DNA from 2 places in the Saccharopolyspora sp. NPDC049426 genome. Region 1 is predicted to be linked to the other one. Evidence: riboswitches for the same ligand, from Rfam matches in the RefSeq annotation. Region 1 holds a riboswitch; the other holds the start of a gene.

Region 1 (7,379 bases):
TGGCCGATCGGGCCCCGATGATCGAGGCCTTGTCGATCCTGCCGGAGTACCTGCGCAACGAGGCCAGCGAGTCCGGTGAGGTGATCGACTACCGGGACTGGCAGGTCCCGCTCGGCCGCCGGTTCCGCTCGCTGAAGCTGTGGTCGGTGCTGCGCTGGTACGGGGCCGAAGGGCTGCGCGCGCACATCCGCGACACCGTCGCGCTGGCCCAGGAGTTCGCCGCGCGGGTGCGCGACGACCCCGATTTCGAGCTGCTGGAACCGCACCCGTTCGCGCTGGTCTGCTTCCGGCCGCGCTACCCGGACCTGCCGGTCGACGAGGCCAACGAGCGCACGCACCGGGTGATGAACGCGCTCAACGACTCCGGCGACCTCTACCTCACCCACACCAAGATCGGTGGACGAACCCTGCTGCGGCTGGCCATCGGCTCACCGGCGACCGAGCGCAGGCACGTCGAAGCGGCGTGGGAGCGGATCCGCCGAGCCGCCTAGACGCGGGCGGGCGCGCGGGTTTCGGTGCGAGTGCCCAGGACGCACGCGGTCGTCGCCAGGGCGATGCCGAGAACCACTGCGAACGAAGGTGTTTCGCCGAGCAACGGCCAGGCGAGCACCGCGGTCAACGGTGGCACGGCGCTGAACAGGGCGCTCGCCCGCGCCGCGCCGCCGACCGCCACCGCCCGCAGGTAGCAGCTCACGCCCAGCACCGATCCGGTGATCACCAGCCACACCACGGAGATCCCGGCCTGCGCCCAGTGCGTGACGTGGCCGTCCTCGAACAGCGCGATCACCCCGATCACCAGCGCCGCGGCCGCGGTCTGCACGGCCGCGCCGGAGCGCAGGTCGATGCTGCCGCAGTAGCGCTGCTGGTAGAGACCGCCCGCCGAGAAGCCCAGCAGCCCGATCAGCGTGAGGAGGATCGCGGGGTTCCACTCGCCCTCGGCCGCGACCTGCCCGCCCAGGGTGACCAGAACCGCCAGCACGCCGAGCGCGAGGCCGAGGAGTCGCCACCGGCTCAGCCGCTCCCGCAGCAGCACTGCCGCCAGCGCGGCCGTGAGCACCGGGTTCATCGAGATCACCAGGGCGGTCACCGAGGCGTGCACTCCGGCGGCCATGCCGCCGTAGCACCCGCCGAACTGCATCGCGTGCGTCAGCAGGCCGGCCGCTGCGCTGTGCCCGAGGCCGCCGCCGGTCGGCCAGGCGGCCCGGCGCACCAGCGCGATCGCGGTGAGCACCGCCGCCGCCAGCGTCAGGCGCACGGCGGTCAGCAGGAACGGCGGTGCGGCGGCGACGCCCAGAGCTCCGGTCGGGTATCCGCTGGCCCAGAAGAAGACGATCGGTGCGGCGAGCGAGAGCGGGATCGACCGCGACGTGTGCATGTCCACGAGCGTTCCGGTGCGGCTCCGCCGTGTCCAACAACGATAAGCAATCGCGATCGATCGCAGTTCCTGATCGGTCTAGGCTGGACGGCATGAGTGCAGTGCTCGACGTCGTCGCGCTGCGCAGCCTGGTGGCCGTCGCCGAGTGCGGCGGGTTCCACCGGGCCGCGGCGGCGCTGTACCTGACGCAGTCCGCGATCAGCCAGCACCTGCGCAAGCTCGAACGCGCGCTGGACCGCAAGCTGGTGGTCCGGGAAGGCAGGCACGCCCGGTTCACCGCCGACGGCGAGCTGCTGCTGGCCGAGGCCCGCCGCATCCTCGACGTTCACGACGAGGCGGTGCGCAGGCTCGGCGCCGAAGGTCGAGGCACGCTGGTGTTCGGCTCCACCGAGCACGCCGCCGACCGCTTCCTGCCCGAGCTGGCTTCCGGGATGCGCGCGGCGTTCCCGGACCGCGAGATCCGCTTCCGGCTGGACCGCACGGCCCGGCTCGCCGACTCGGTCGATCGCGGCAGCATCGACCTCGCTCTGCTCATCGACGAGACCGTCTGCTCCCGCAGCATCGACGCAGGTCGTTTCCGGCTGGAGTGGTTCTCCGCTCCGGACTGGCAGCCGCCGCCCGAGGACCGGCCGCTGCCAATGGTCGTGTTCGACCAGCCCTGCACCCTGCGCAGACACGCGATCGAGGCGATGGACGCGCTCGGCAGGGGGCCGGACCTGGTCTGCGAAGCGGCCGACCTCTCCGGTGTGCTCGCCGCGGCACGCGCGGGTCTGGGCGTGACGCTGCTGCCCTCGACCAAGACCCGGCCGGTCGGGCTGGTCGAGCGCCGCGACCTGCCGTGCCTGGACCCCGTCCAACTCCGGGTGCGCGCCAGACCGGGCCTGCCCGTGGACGTCGGCGAAGTCGCCGCGAACGTCGTCCGCGACGTCCTCGCCGAGGTCGCGTGAGCAGACCGCGGTGAAGGCCCTCCGATCAGCGCGATCTCCCCGTCGACGGTTCTGGGGCGCTGGTCAGGCGGGCAGGTGGACGCGCCTGCGGAGTCGGTCCCCGATGTCGTTGGAGGCGTTGTCCAGGAGCTTGTGGGCGAGTTCGAAGAGGGCTCGCGCGATGGCGATCTCGTCGCCGATCTGCGGTACCTCGGGATCGTCGGGGTGCCTGCGGGCCGTGCCGTGACCGTGCAGCGCCTGCCCGGCGGGAGTGGTGAATCCGACATCCGCGGTCGTCTTCGCCCCTGCCTCCACGACCTGCAGGTTCAGCGTGATCGAGTGCGTCTCGTTCATGGTGGCCTCCTTGACGCAGCATCGAGCCGGAGCAATGGGCTCACCCGACCGTGTACCCCTGTTTGAGCCAGTTGAAAGCGGTATCGACCGACGGGAGCAGCGCGCAGATCACGCAACGTGATCGATTTCACCAGGTTTGACCTCGGACCGTAGATCAGGCAAGGATGACCGTCGCCGACAGTGCAGGAACCCGGTGCGAGTCCGGGACGGTCCCGCCACTGTGACCGGGGAGTGGTCCCCACCCATCGCCACGGCTGTCACCAGCTGGAAGGCGGGGGAACCACGCCGATCCGGGAGTCAGGACACTGCGCGCCGGCCCCGTGCCGCGAACCCGCGGCGCGCGGCCACCGAACCCCGGGCGGGAGAACCCAGGAGGTCGGATATCCCATGAGTCGGGATGCCGAAGTGAGCCGGGACACCACCGGTTGGGGCGCGCGCGAGCGCCGGAAGTCAGCGGTCCTGCTGGCCGCCATCGGAGCACTGCACCTCGCGGGCTGGGGTGCCTACCTGCTGCACGAGCAGGCGTTCAGCACCGCCGGGGGCCTCGCCGCCGCCGGCACCACCGCCTACCTGCTCGGCCTGCGGCACGGCTTCGACGCCGACCACGTCGCCGTCATCGACGACGCGACCCGGCTGCTGATGCAGCGCGGCAGGCGTCCGGTGTCCACCGGCATGTGGTTCGCCCTCGGCCACGCCAGCGTCGTGATGCTGCTGGCCTGCGCGGTCGCCTTCATCGCCGGACCCGCCGCCCAGCAGTGGGCCGAGCAGACCGGCGTGCGCATGGCCACCGCCGTCGACCTGATCGTGGTCGCCGTGCTGACCGCCCTCGCCGTGCTCAACGCGCTCGTGCTGCGCGACGCGTGGCGGCTGCTGCGCCGCGCCCGGAGCGGCGCCATCGACGAAGCCGAGGTCGAGATCGTCCTCGGACGCCGCGGTCTGCTCGCACGACTGCTGCGCGGCCGGATGCAGGGCGTGGCCCGGTCCTGGCACCTGTTCGGCATCGGCCTGCTGTTCGGCCTCGGCATGCAGACCGCCACCGAGATCACCGTCCTGGCGATGGTCACCCCGGGCGCGAACCTGTCGGCCATCGCCGTGCTGAGCCTGCCGCTGCTGTTCGCCGCCGGAATGTGCACTGTGGACAGCGTGGACGGAATGCTGATGTCCCGCGCCTACACCTGGTCCCTGGCCCGCCCGCTGCGGCGGCTGTGGGTCAACGTCACCACCACCGCGCTGACCGTGGGGCTCGCCGCGCTGGTCGCCTTCGTCGTGCTCTCCGGGGTCCTGGCCGAATCCGGCCTGGAATTCCTCGACGGGGTCGCCGCGATCGGGGACCAGTTCGAGCTGCTCGGATACGTGACCCTGGGCCTGTTCCTGCTGGTCTGGGGCGGTGCGGCGGCGTGGTGGCGGTTCGCCGCCCGGAAAAGCGCGGAAATCGCATAGGAAACAGGAACGACCATGAGGCGCACAGTCCATCCGATCGAGACCGAGTCCTACCGGATCATGCGGTCACGAGCCGACTTCGACCGGTTCGAACCGCTGACCCGGGCGGTCGTCGAACGCGTCGTGCACACCACCGCCGACCCCAGCTGGACCGGCGAGGTCGTCGCGGACGAACCCGCGCTGCGGCAAGGCCGCGACGCCCTGCTCGCCGGGGCACCGCTGATCACCGACGTGCGCATGGTCGCCTCCGGCATCACCGCCCGGGAGGTCCGCATCGGCCTGGACTTCCCCGGGGTCACCGACCTCGCCGCCTCCGAAGAGCTCACCCGCTCCGCGGCGGGGATGCGGCTCGCGGCGGCCGAACACCCGCGCGGTGCGGTGTGGGCCGTCGGCAACGCCCCCACCGCGCTCCTCGAACTGCTCCAGCTCGCCGAGAACGGCGAACTGGAACCGGCGCTGATCGTCGGAGTCCCGGTCGGCTTCGTCGGCGCCGTGGACAGCAAGGCCGCACTGCGGCGCAGCGGCCTACCGGCCGTGAGCACCCTGACCGAACGTGGTGGTGCGGCGATCGCCGCCGCCGCCATCAACGCCCTGCTCTACTGGGCAGAACCTGGAGGTAACCGGTGACCGAACCGCTGCTGGTCGTGGGCCACGGCACGGTGGACGAACAAGGCGTCGCGCAGTTCCACGCCTTCCTCGAACGGCTCAAGGCCCGGATGTCGGCAGCCGGTGTCGACAGCTCGGGCGGGTTCATCGAGCTGTCCGCCCCCGCGGTCACCGAAGCCTGGACCGAACTCACCGACAAGGGCCACCGCCGGATGGCCGCGGTGCCGCTGGTGCTGGTCGCCGCCGGGCACGGCAAGGGCGACATCCCCGCCGCTCTCGAACGCGAGGTCCGCCGCCACCCGGGCACGTCCTTCGTCTTCGGGCGCCCGCTCGGGCCGCACCCGATCCTGCTGGACCTGCTCGCCGAGCGGATCGCGGAGCAGGTTCCGCGCGACGAATGGGCCGACACGGCAGTGGTTCTCGTGGGCCGCGGCTCGACCGACCCCGACGCCAACGCCGAGGTGTGCAAGGTCTCACGCCTCTTGCAGGAGACCTGCGGTTTCGAGACGGTTGAGACCGCGTACATCTCCCTGGCATCGCCGGACGTCCCTGGCGGGCTGGACCGGGCTCGCAAGCTCGGGGCCAAGCGCGTCGTGGTGGCCCCGTACTTCCTGTTCGACGGCGTGCTGCCGCAGCGCGTCGTGACGCAGGCGCGCGAGTGGGCCCAGACCGCACCGGAGCTCCAGCTCCACGTCGCCGGATATCTGGGAGACTGCGACGCCCTGGTCGACCTCGTCGTGGAGCGATACCACGAGGCCCTGCACGGTGACATCCGGATGAACTGCGACACCTGCGCGTACCGGGTGCTGCTTCCGGGTTTCGAGGACAAACTGGGTGCACCGCAGACGCCGCACCACCACCCTGACGACCCGACCGGGCACGGTCACGCACACGGACACGCACATGGCCACTCAAACGGATAACCACTACCTCGCCGGACTCGACCTCGCCGGTCGCCGCGTGGTCGTGGTCGGTGCCGGACCCGTCGCGCAGCGACGGCTTCCCCGGCTGATCAACGCCGGCGCCGCCGTCGAGGTGATCGCCCCGCAGGCGACGCCCGCGGTGGAAGCGCTGGCCGACTCGGGCGAGATCACCTGGAGCCGTCGCGAATACCGCGACGGCGACCTCGACGGCGCCTGGTACGCCGTCGCCGCGACCTCGTCCGACGAGGTCAACGCCGCCGTCGGCGCGGAGGCCGAACGCAACCGGGTGTTCTGCGTCCGCTCCGACAACGCCACCGACGGGAGCGCGGTCACCCCCGCCGTCGCCGAGCACGACGGGCTGCTGCTCGGCGTGCTGGCCGGCGGAAAACCGCGCCGCAGCGCCGGAGTTCGCGACGCGCTGCTGGAAGCGATGCAGGCCGGCGTGGTCGACGAGCACCCCGAGCCGCACGCCCCCGGCGTCGCGCTGATCGGCGGCGGCCCCGGCGCCCCGGACCTGATCACGGTCCGCGGACGGCGGCTGCTGGCCAAGGCCGACGTGGTCATCACCGACCACCTGGCGCCGCGGGAGCTGCTGGAGGAGCTGGGCTCGCACGTCGAGGTCATCGACGCCTCGAAGATCCCCTACGGGCGGTCGGCGAGCCAGTCGGTGATCAACGAGACTCTGATCGAGAAGGTTCGCGCGGGCAAGTTCGTGGCCCGGCTCAAGGGCGGCGACCCGTACGTGTTCGGGCGCGGCTTCGAAGAGCTGCTGGCCTGCGCGGAAGCCGGTGTTCCCGTGACCGTGGTGCCGGGCATCACCAGCGCCTTCTCGGCGCCCGCGATGGCCGACGTGCCGGTCACCCACCGGGGCGTGGCGCACGAGGCGGTCGTGGTCTCCGGCCACGTCGCCCCGGACGACGAGCGGTCGCTGGTGGACTGGGAGGCCCTGGCCCGGCTGCGCGGCACGCTCGTGCTGCTCATGGCGGTCCAGCGCATCGAGGCGTTCGCCGAGGTCCTGATCAAGAACGGCCGACCGGCCGACACCCCGGTCGCGGTCGTCCAGGAAGCCACCACCGGGACCCAGCGCTCCCTGAAGACCACCCTGGCCCAGGTCGCCGCAGACGTTCGAACCCACGACATCAAACCCCCCGCGGTAGTGGTCATAGGCCCGGTAGCAGGCCTCAAACCTTGACCCACGACCCCGAAGTGCCCCTGGCGAGCAACCAGCTCCCAGGGGCACCTCACGTCGTCCCGCCTCACCAGGGGCACCGGACTTCAGTGGAAATCAGACCTCCGATTTCCACTGAAATCGGGGAGCTGGCGACGGGACGGGTAGACACGCAGACGCGGACGACCCCGATGGTTCTCGGGGGCGTCCGCGTTCGCGCTATGCGGGGTCAGCGAGGGGAGTTGGAGCGGCGAGCGCGCTGCGGGGCGCCCGTGCGGCCGCCCGACGCTCCGCGGCGGTTGCGGTTCGCGTTGCCGCTCGAGCCGCTCCCACCGTGGTTGGCTCGGCGGGACGGTTCGGTCCCGCGCGGAGCGCGCTGCGGACGGTGCTCACCGCGCGACTTCGCGGGCTTCTGCTGCTGGCGCTGCGGCGCGGCCAGCGGCGTGCCGGACGGCTCGCGGGCGCCGGTGACGCGCGCGAGTTCGGAGTCCTGCGGCCGGACCTCGGTGGTGATGGCCTTCACCCCGGCCTGGTTCGCCATGGCGCGGAACGCCTGCTTCTGGTCGTCGGTCACCAGCGTCACCACC
Region 2 (7,379 bases), on a different contig from region 1:
CCGTTCCCCTGGATGTCGGAGACCATGGATCTGAAGAAGGAGAAGAACTTCTTCGAGACCAGGGTCACGGAGTACCAGTCGGGCGCGGCGCTCACCTGGGACTGAAGCGCCGAGGGGCGGTTTTGGTCCGAACTGACCCGAATTCGATCGTGGAAGGTTCGGACCAAAACCGCCCGGTGTCGGCGCCACCGTCACAACGGCGGCCGCCGGCGACGGGGACCCGGCTGGATCAGGGGCGGGTGCGGTGGGCCGCCTCGGTCATGTTGCGCAACGCCGGTTCCACCTGCGGGTAGTCGCGGGTCTTGAGACCGCAGTCCGGGTTGACCCACAGCCGGTCGGCCGGAACTGCCTTGAGAGCGGCCCGCAGCAGCTCCCCCATCTCCTCCTGGTCGGGCACCCGGGGTGAGTGGATGTCGTAGACGCCTGGCCCCACGCCCCGGTCGAAGCCGACCTCGTTGAGGTCGGCGAGGACCTCCATGCGGGAGCGGGCCGCCTCGATGCTGGTCACGTCGGCGTCGAGGGCCACGATCGCGTCGATGACGTCGCCGAACTCCGAATAGCACAGGTGGGTGTGGATCTGGGTCGCCTCGGCGATCCCGGAGGTGGCCAGGCGGAACGACTCCACCGCCCACTCCAGGTAGGCCGGCCGTTGCTCGGCGCGCAGCGGCAGCAGTTCGCGCAGCGCGGGCTCGTCGACCTGCACCACGCGGATCCCGGCCGCCTCCAGGTCGCGGACCTCGTCGCGGATGGCGAGCGCGACCTGGCGGGCGGTGTCGGCCTGCGGCTGGTCGTCGCGGACGAACGACCACGCCAGCATGGTGACCGGACCCGTCAGCATTCCCTTGACCGGCTTCTCGGTGAGCCGCTGCGCGTGCGCGGCCCACTCGACCGTCATCGGTTCCGGACGCCGCACGTCGCCGAACAGGATCGGTGGCCGCACGCACCGGGAGCCGTAGGACTGCACCCACCCGTTGTCGGTGGCGGCGAAACCGTCGAGTTGCTCGGCGAAGTACTGCACCATGTCGTTGCGCTCGGGCTCGCCGTGCACCAGCACGTCCAGGCCGATGTCCTCCTGCAGCGCGATGACGCGCTCGACCTCGTCGCGCATCCGCTGCCGGTAGGTGGCCGCGTCGATGCGCCCGGCGCGCAGCGCGGCCCGCGCCTTGCGGACGTCGGTGGTCTGCGGGAACGATCCGATCGTGGTGGTCGGCAGCGGCGGCAGGCGAAGCGACTTCTGCTGCGCTTCTGCCCGTTTCGCGTAATCGGTGCGCCGGGAGTCCTGCGGGCGCAGTGCGTCGAGTCGCGCGCGAACGCGGTTGTCGCGCACCCGCTCCGCCCGCGCCCGGTCGGCCACCGCCGCTCGCGCCTCGACGAGCTCGCTCTCGACGACGTCGCGGCCCTCGCGCAGCGCCCGCCCGAGGGTGACCACCTCGCGGACCTTCTGCGCCGCGAAGGAAAGCCACGGCTTGACCTGCGGATCGAGCGAGGTCTCCGCGTCGATGTCGTAGGGCACGTGCAGCAGCGAGCAGGACGTGCCGATGCCCACCTCGCCGGCCGAGCCCAGCAGCGTCGCCGCCGCGGTCATGCACCGGTCGAGGTCGGCGCGCCAGATGTTGCGGCCGTCGATCAACCCCGCGACCAGAGTCTTGTCGCGCAACCCGGGAGTGGCGGCAACTCGGTCCTGAGTGGACGGATCGGTGACCAGGTCCAGCGCGATGCCCTCGATCGGCGCGGCGGCGAGCACGCCGAGCGCGTCACCGGGATCGCCGAAGTAGCAGGCGGTGAGGATCGCGGGGCGTTCGGCGAGGTCGCCGAGGCGCCGGTAGGTGTTGCGCAGCGCGTCGAGCTCCTGCGGCGTGCGGTCGGCGGCCAGCGCGGGCTCGTCGAGCTGCACCCACTGCGCTCCGGCCCGGTGGAGTTCGCCGAGCAGCTGCTCGTAGGCGTCGGTGAGTTCGGCGAGCTTGTCCAGCGGGTCGAAGTCCTCTTCGGACGGTTTGGACAGCAGCAGGAACGTCAGCGGCCCCACCAGCACCGGCCGGGTCTCCACCCCGAGCTTGCGCGCCTCCCGGAACTGCTCGACAGCGGTGCGGTCGGTGAGCGAGAAGCTCGTGTCCGGGCCGATTTCGGGGACCAGGTAGTGGTAGTTGGTGTCGAACCACTTCGTCATCTCCAGCGGGGGCACGGCCTCGGTGCCGCGCGCCATCGCGAAGTAGGTGTCCAGCGCGCCGAGGCCCAGCTCGGCGTAGCGGCGCGGGACGGCCCCGAAGGCGACGGCGGTGTCCAGGACGTGGTCGTAGTAGGAGAACGTGTTGCCCGGGACCGAGTCGAGGCCTGCTTCGGCCAAGCCTCGCCAGGTGTCCTCCCGCAGCCGACGCGCGACCTCCCGCAGGTCCGCCTCGCCGCTGCGGCCCGCCCAGTAGGACTCCAGGGCTCGCTTGAGCTCCCGGTTCGGGCCGATCCGGGGATGTCCGAGTACGGTGGATCCGATCTTGCTGGTCAACGCTCTCTCCTCGCGAGCTCGACGTGGTCGGTCGAGGACTTCGCGGCAGGCACGCGCCGACCAGCGGACGCACGTCGCCCGCTGATCGTCCGCCAGGCCCTCCCGCGAGACCTCGGACCAGCGCGCACCGTCGGTGCGCGCGCCGGTGGCAGGTCTTCGGACTCGCGGGCACCCGGTCTCGGGGAGGTCCCGGTGGAACCTCGCGCCTCAAGACCGGACCTACTGGCCGTCGCTTCCCGGACGCGTGACGCCCAGTGCTCATGACGGCGGTCGTTCCCGCTCACCGCTGCGGGGCAGTCCCGGATTCGCACCGGGTTCCCTCTTGCCTCGTTCGATCGCGCTCACCGCTCGACCGGACGAACCACCAGCACCCTCAGGCTAACCATCCGCGGGCACGAGACAACCCCGCGCGGCGTTCGGCCGGGTCCCCATCACGGCTCTGAGCTCGTGTTCGACACCCGGAGGAGATCCCGATCACGGAGCGGTCAGCCGGCCTTGGCGGAACCGATGGTGAAGGGCGTGCCGAACGGGTCCTTGACCTCGGCGATGCGGCCGTAGGCCATGTCGTAGGGGGGCTGGACAACGCCGCCCGCGTCGGTGGCCCGTCGTGCGGTGGCGTCGGTGTCCTCGACCATGAACAGCGTGCCCCAGGACGAAGCGGTGGCGGACGGGTCGCCGAGGATTCCGCCGATCTCGTGGCCGTCGGGTCGGCGCAGGAACGTGAAGTCACCTTCGCCGAGGTGTCCCTCGCTGTCCAGGCTGAAGCCGAAGACCTTCGGGTAGAACTCCCGCGCCGGACCCGGGTCCGGGGTGACGAGATCGTTGCGCAGCAAGGTGTTCGGCTCGTTGACGAGGCGGGATCCGATGTGCTTGTTGCCGTGCCAGAGCCCGAACTGCCCGCCGACCGGGTCCTTGAGGATCGCCATCCGCCCCTTGTCCATCACGTCCATGGGCGGGGTGATCACCTGGCCGTCGGCGGCCTCCGCCTTGGACACGGTGCCGGCGACGTCATCGGTGGCGAAGTAGACGTTCCACCAGAACTCGGTCGCCTCGAGGTCGTGGTTGGGCATGAGCGCGGCGACTTCCCTGCCCCGGACCAGGCACATCGTGTAGCGGCCCATCCCCTCGGGCCCCACGTCGAACTCCCACCCGAAAACGGCGCCGTAGAACGCCATCGCACGATCGAGGTCGGGGATTCCCAGGTCGATCCACGCGGGCGTCCCGTTGGGCTGCACCGCATCCACTTCCGCCATGACTCCTCCTCAGCTGCCGGGGAACTGCCACGACGGTAACCAGCGGCCCTGACAAATCGCCCACCGAAGCACGGGAGAGTGTCACCCCGGTGCACGGAGGAATTCTCAGGTTTTGATGGGGGACCAGGCTCGCAGCCACGTGTCGGGGTTGCTGAGGTCCGGGGTGGCGGTCGCGTTGCGCACCACCGGAACGCGCATCAGCATCCCGAAGTTGTCCGGGTCGGCGATCCGGTGCTTGAGGCGCTCGTGGTTGCGCTCGCGCAGCTCGGGGTCGGTGAGGCAGCGGACCGCGCCGAACCCGCCCCGGGTGAACACACCGCTGCACAAGGTCAGGCTGCGCCGCACGTTGTAGGGGTTGGGGAAGCGCGCCAGCATGCCCACGTCCTCGATCAGCCGGTCGTCGTGCAACGTCGGCCGGTACTGCCGGGATTCCTCGGCGATCTCGAAGACCTCCCCGTGCCCGAGGTCGTCGACCTCGACCTGGCGCACCGGCAGTCCGAAGCGCACCTGACGCCGCATCGGGTTCATCGCCGGACTTCCCAGCAGCACCAGGTGCGCATGCAGGTCGTGCGGGTCGATGCGGCGGGCGATGTCGAACCGCACGTCCGACGCGGGGTTCAGCGCGCGGACGTGCCCGTAGAGCTCGATCAACGAGTCGCCGTCGGCGTAGGAGGACATCCCGATGTAGTTGCGCCGCTCGGGCGAGGCCAGCGGCGAGAGGTTCCGGGCGGGAACGCGCCCGGTGAGGATGCGCACCGGGCCGCCGTCGGGGAACCGCCAGAAGTCCGAGAACCCCTGCGCCGACGTGGACTCATCCGCGTGGGACCGCAGCGCGTCCAGCTCCTCCTTGAGCTTCGCGCGGAGCCGGCGCTCCTGTTCGGTGAGCGAGGCCGGTGAGGGGAGTTTCCCGTTCCTCGCCGGGTTCTCGGCCGCGAAGAAGGTCGCGTAGTCGCCGAGCCGGGGCGGTGGCGGCACCTTCACCCCGCCTTCCCACTGCGAGACGCTGGAGACCGCCACGCCGAGCACCCGCGCCAGCTTCCCCTGGGTCAGGCCGTGCCCCTGGCGCAGTTCCCGCAGCCGTGCGCCGAGACCGGACCGCTGCGCACTCACCATCGCCGCCTCCTCGTGATCAGGTCTTCGGTCGCCACTCGTAGAGCCGGTTCGCCGGGTTCTGCAGGTCGGGCGTGCCGGTCACGTGCCGCATCACCGGAACCCGCATCAGCACCCCGAAGCGGTCGAGGTCCTCGACCTCGTCGTGGAGGTAGGCGAGGTTGCGGTCCTTGGCCTGCGGATCGGTCAGGCAGCGCACCGCGCCGAACCCTCCCCTGGTGAACACGCCGCTGCAGAAGGTCAGCGTGCGGCGAATGTTGTTCGGGTTCGGGATCCGGGCGAGCATTCCGACGTCCTCGACGAGCTGATCGCCTCGGAAGCCCGGTTTGAGCCTGCGCTCGCCGTCGATCTCGAACACCGAACCGTCGGGGACGTCCTCGTCGGGGACCTGCCGGACCGGCCACTCGGCGGTCAGCCACTCCACCCACGGGTTGGCCGCACCGCTGCCCAGGAACACCAGGTGGGCGCGCAGGTCGTCGTCGCCGAGGTTCTCGAGCCGGATCTCCACCTCGGAACGCGGGTTGGCCGCGCGCACCGTCCCGAACAGCTCCACAGCGGCGTCGAGGTCCGCGCAGCGGGCCAGCGACAGGAAGTTCGGCTCGCTGGGAGTACCCAGCGGCGACCAGTGCTTCTCGCTGAGCCCGCCGGTGACGATGAGGACGGGTCCCCCGTCGGGGAAGTGCCAGAAGTCCTGGCCCGCTTCGGCTTCCGCGGGACCGCGCACCTCGTCCAGCGTCGTCCGCAGGCGGTCGAGCTCCTGCTTGAGCCGCAGGCGCTCTTCGCGCTGCTCGCCGGTGAGCTGGTTCTCCGGCGGGACCCCGCCGGTGGCGTCGGCGGCGAAGAACGTCGCGTAATCGGCCAATCGGGTGAGCGGAGGTAGTTTCGCGCCGCTCTCCCAGGAGGAAATGCTCGACACCGCGACGCCGAGGGACCGCCCCAGCCGAAGTTGCGTCATACCGCGGGATTCGCGCAGCTCGCGAAGCCGCGAGCCGAGCCGTCCGGTTCCGCCCTGGTTCCCGGGACGGGCCATCGCGCCGTCTCCTTCACTCCGTTCGGATAATTTCACCAAACTTCACTGAACCACTGAAGACCAGCAGATACTGACACCTCGGGTGCATAACGGCAAGTCGTTGCCCAGCAAAGACATTGACGGTCTGTTGAAGTGATCGCATACTGACGGCGGAGCGTTTCACCTGGCGGCGAAGAACTTCAACGGAGAAGTGAAATTTCACCGCAGCAGAGGCGCTGGGCGTCTCGGATCACCATCAGAGGCGCGGCCGGCGGATCGTCGGCCGGACACGCGAACGCCCCCGGCAATCGTTTGGCCACGACCGGGGGCGCTGCGCACACTCACGATCACCCTCACAACGGGAAACACCCGTGAAGGGAGCTCGCATGTTCACGATACTCCCGGAGGTGCTGGCGGCAAACGACCCACAGGTCGTCACCCCTGACACCGTTTCCTCCGTCCTGCAAGGAATGCTGTTCGGCATCCTGGTCGCGTTGTTCGCGGCGGCGGTGGTGCTGGCCCGGGCGATGTCCGGACTGGCGACCATCGCCCGGTCCGTGCTCGGCCCGCCCGCGGCCGTGTTCACCGTGCTGTCGGTTCTCGCCCTCGTCCTGCTCGCCGGGAACGCGGGAGCCAGTCCATGATCCACCGACCCGATCCGCACCTGGCGGGCCCGCCGAACCGGGTCCGCCGCCGGTGCGGTCGGAGACGACCCGGGAAGCACCGACCTGCGAGTTCGCCCCGCAAGGCAACTCGTCGGTAACAGATCGGAACGACCTCTCCCGATTTGTCCGATCCTCATTGCGCGGGTGCGTGACCTCGATTACGTTCCCGCCCATGCCTGCCGCGATCTCCTCAGAATTCCGCTCGGTTCCTGACATGCTGCGCGATCGCGTCCAGCGGTCGGGCGACAGCGAGGCGTTCCGCTACCCGGAAGACGAGCAGTGGCGCTCGCTGACCTGGTCGCAGACCTGGGAAAGGGCGCGAGCGATCGCGCTGGGGCTGCACGCGATCGGCCTGGGGTCGCAGCAGCGGTGCGGGATCCTGGCCGGCACGCGGATCGACTGGATCCTCGCCGACATGGGCGTGATGTGCGCCGGTGGCGCCACCACGACGATCTACCCCACGACCACGGCCGAGGGCTGCGCCTACATCATCTCCGACTCCGGTTCGACGATCGTCTTCGCCGAGGACGACGAGCAGATCGCCAAGCTGCGCGAGCAGCGGGACAACCTGCCCGAGCTGACCCGCGTCATCACCTTCGACGGCACCGCCGACGGAGACTGGGTGCTGAGCCTGGCCGACCTGGAGGCCCAGGGCCGCGCCAAGCACGAGGCCGAGCCGGAGCTGTTCGACCAGCTCGTCGAGGCGGTCGGCATCGACGACCTGGCGACGCTCATCTACACCTCCGGCACCACCGGCAACCCCAAGGGCGTGCGGCTCGCCCAGTCGAACTGGGTCTACGTGGCCGAGGCGATGCACGCCACCGGCGAGATGACCGCCGAGG

The links. Region 1 has a riboswitch for cobalamin ahead of AB0J78_RS12740 (nickel transporter). Riboswitches for the same ligand answer to the same signal wherever they lie in the genome.
Region 2: linked by a shared signal. The riboswitch ahead of metE (5-methyltetrahydropteroyltriglutamate--homocysteine S-methyltransferase) and the one ahead of AB0J78_RS12740 (nickel transporter) in region 1 are both predicted to bind cobalamin.

Annotation. Positions count from the first base shown of each region.
Region 1 is NZ_JBFAPZ010000005.1:202,693-210,071, forward strand. It holds gene AB0J78_RS12720 (aminotransferase class I/II-fold pyridoxal phosphate-dependent enzyme) at 1-491, shown strand, start outside; gene AB0J78_RS12725 (DMT family transporter) at 488-1,375, opposite strand; gene AB0J78_RS12730 (LysR substrate-binding domain-containing protein) at 1,468-2,322, shown strand; gene AB0J78_RS12735 (DUF1876 domain-containing protein) at 2,386-2,655, opposite strand; cobalamin riboswitch at 2,839-2,963, shown strand; gene AB0J78_RS12740 (nickel transporter) at 3,043-4,095, shown strand; gene AB0J78_RS12745 (precorrin-8X methylmutase) at 4,111-4,722, shown strand; gene AB0J78_RS12750 (sirohydrochlorin chelatase) at 4,719-5,624, shown strand; gene cobA (uroporphyrinogen-III C-methyltransferase) at 5,605-6,816, shown strand; gene AB0J78_RS12760 (DEAD/DEAH box helicase) at 7,022-7,379, opposite strand, start outside.
Region 2 is NZ_JBFAPZ010000010.1:220,394-227,772, forward strand. It holds gene AB0J78_RS22580 (ribonucleotide-diphosphate reductase subunit beta) at 1-105, shown strand, start outside; gene metE (5-methyltetrahydropteroyltriglutamate--homocysteine S-methyltransferase) at 230-2,500, opposite strand; cobalamin riboswitch at 2,630-2,881, opposite strand; gene AB0J78_RS22590 (VOC family protein) at 2,986-3,753, opposite strand; gene AB0J78_RS22595 (helix-turn-helix domain-containing protein) at 3,859-4,866, opposite strand; gene AB0J78_RS22600 (helix-turn-helix transcriptional regulator) at 4,883-5,893, opposite strand; gene AB0J78_RS22605 (hypothetical protein) at 6,259-6,516, shown strand; gene AB0J78_RS22610 (long-chain fatty acid--CoA ligase) at 6,710-7,379, shown strand, end outside.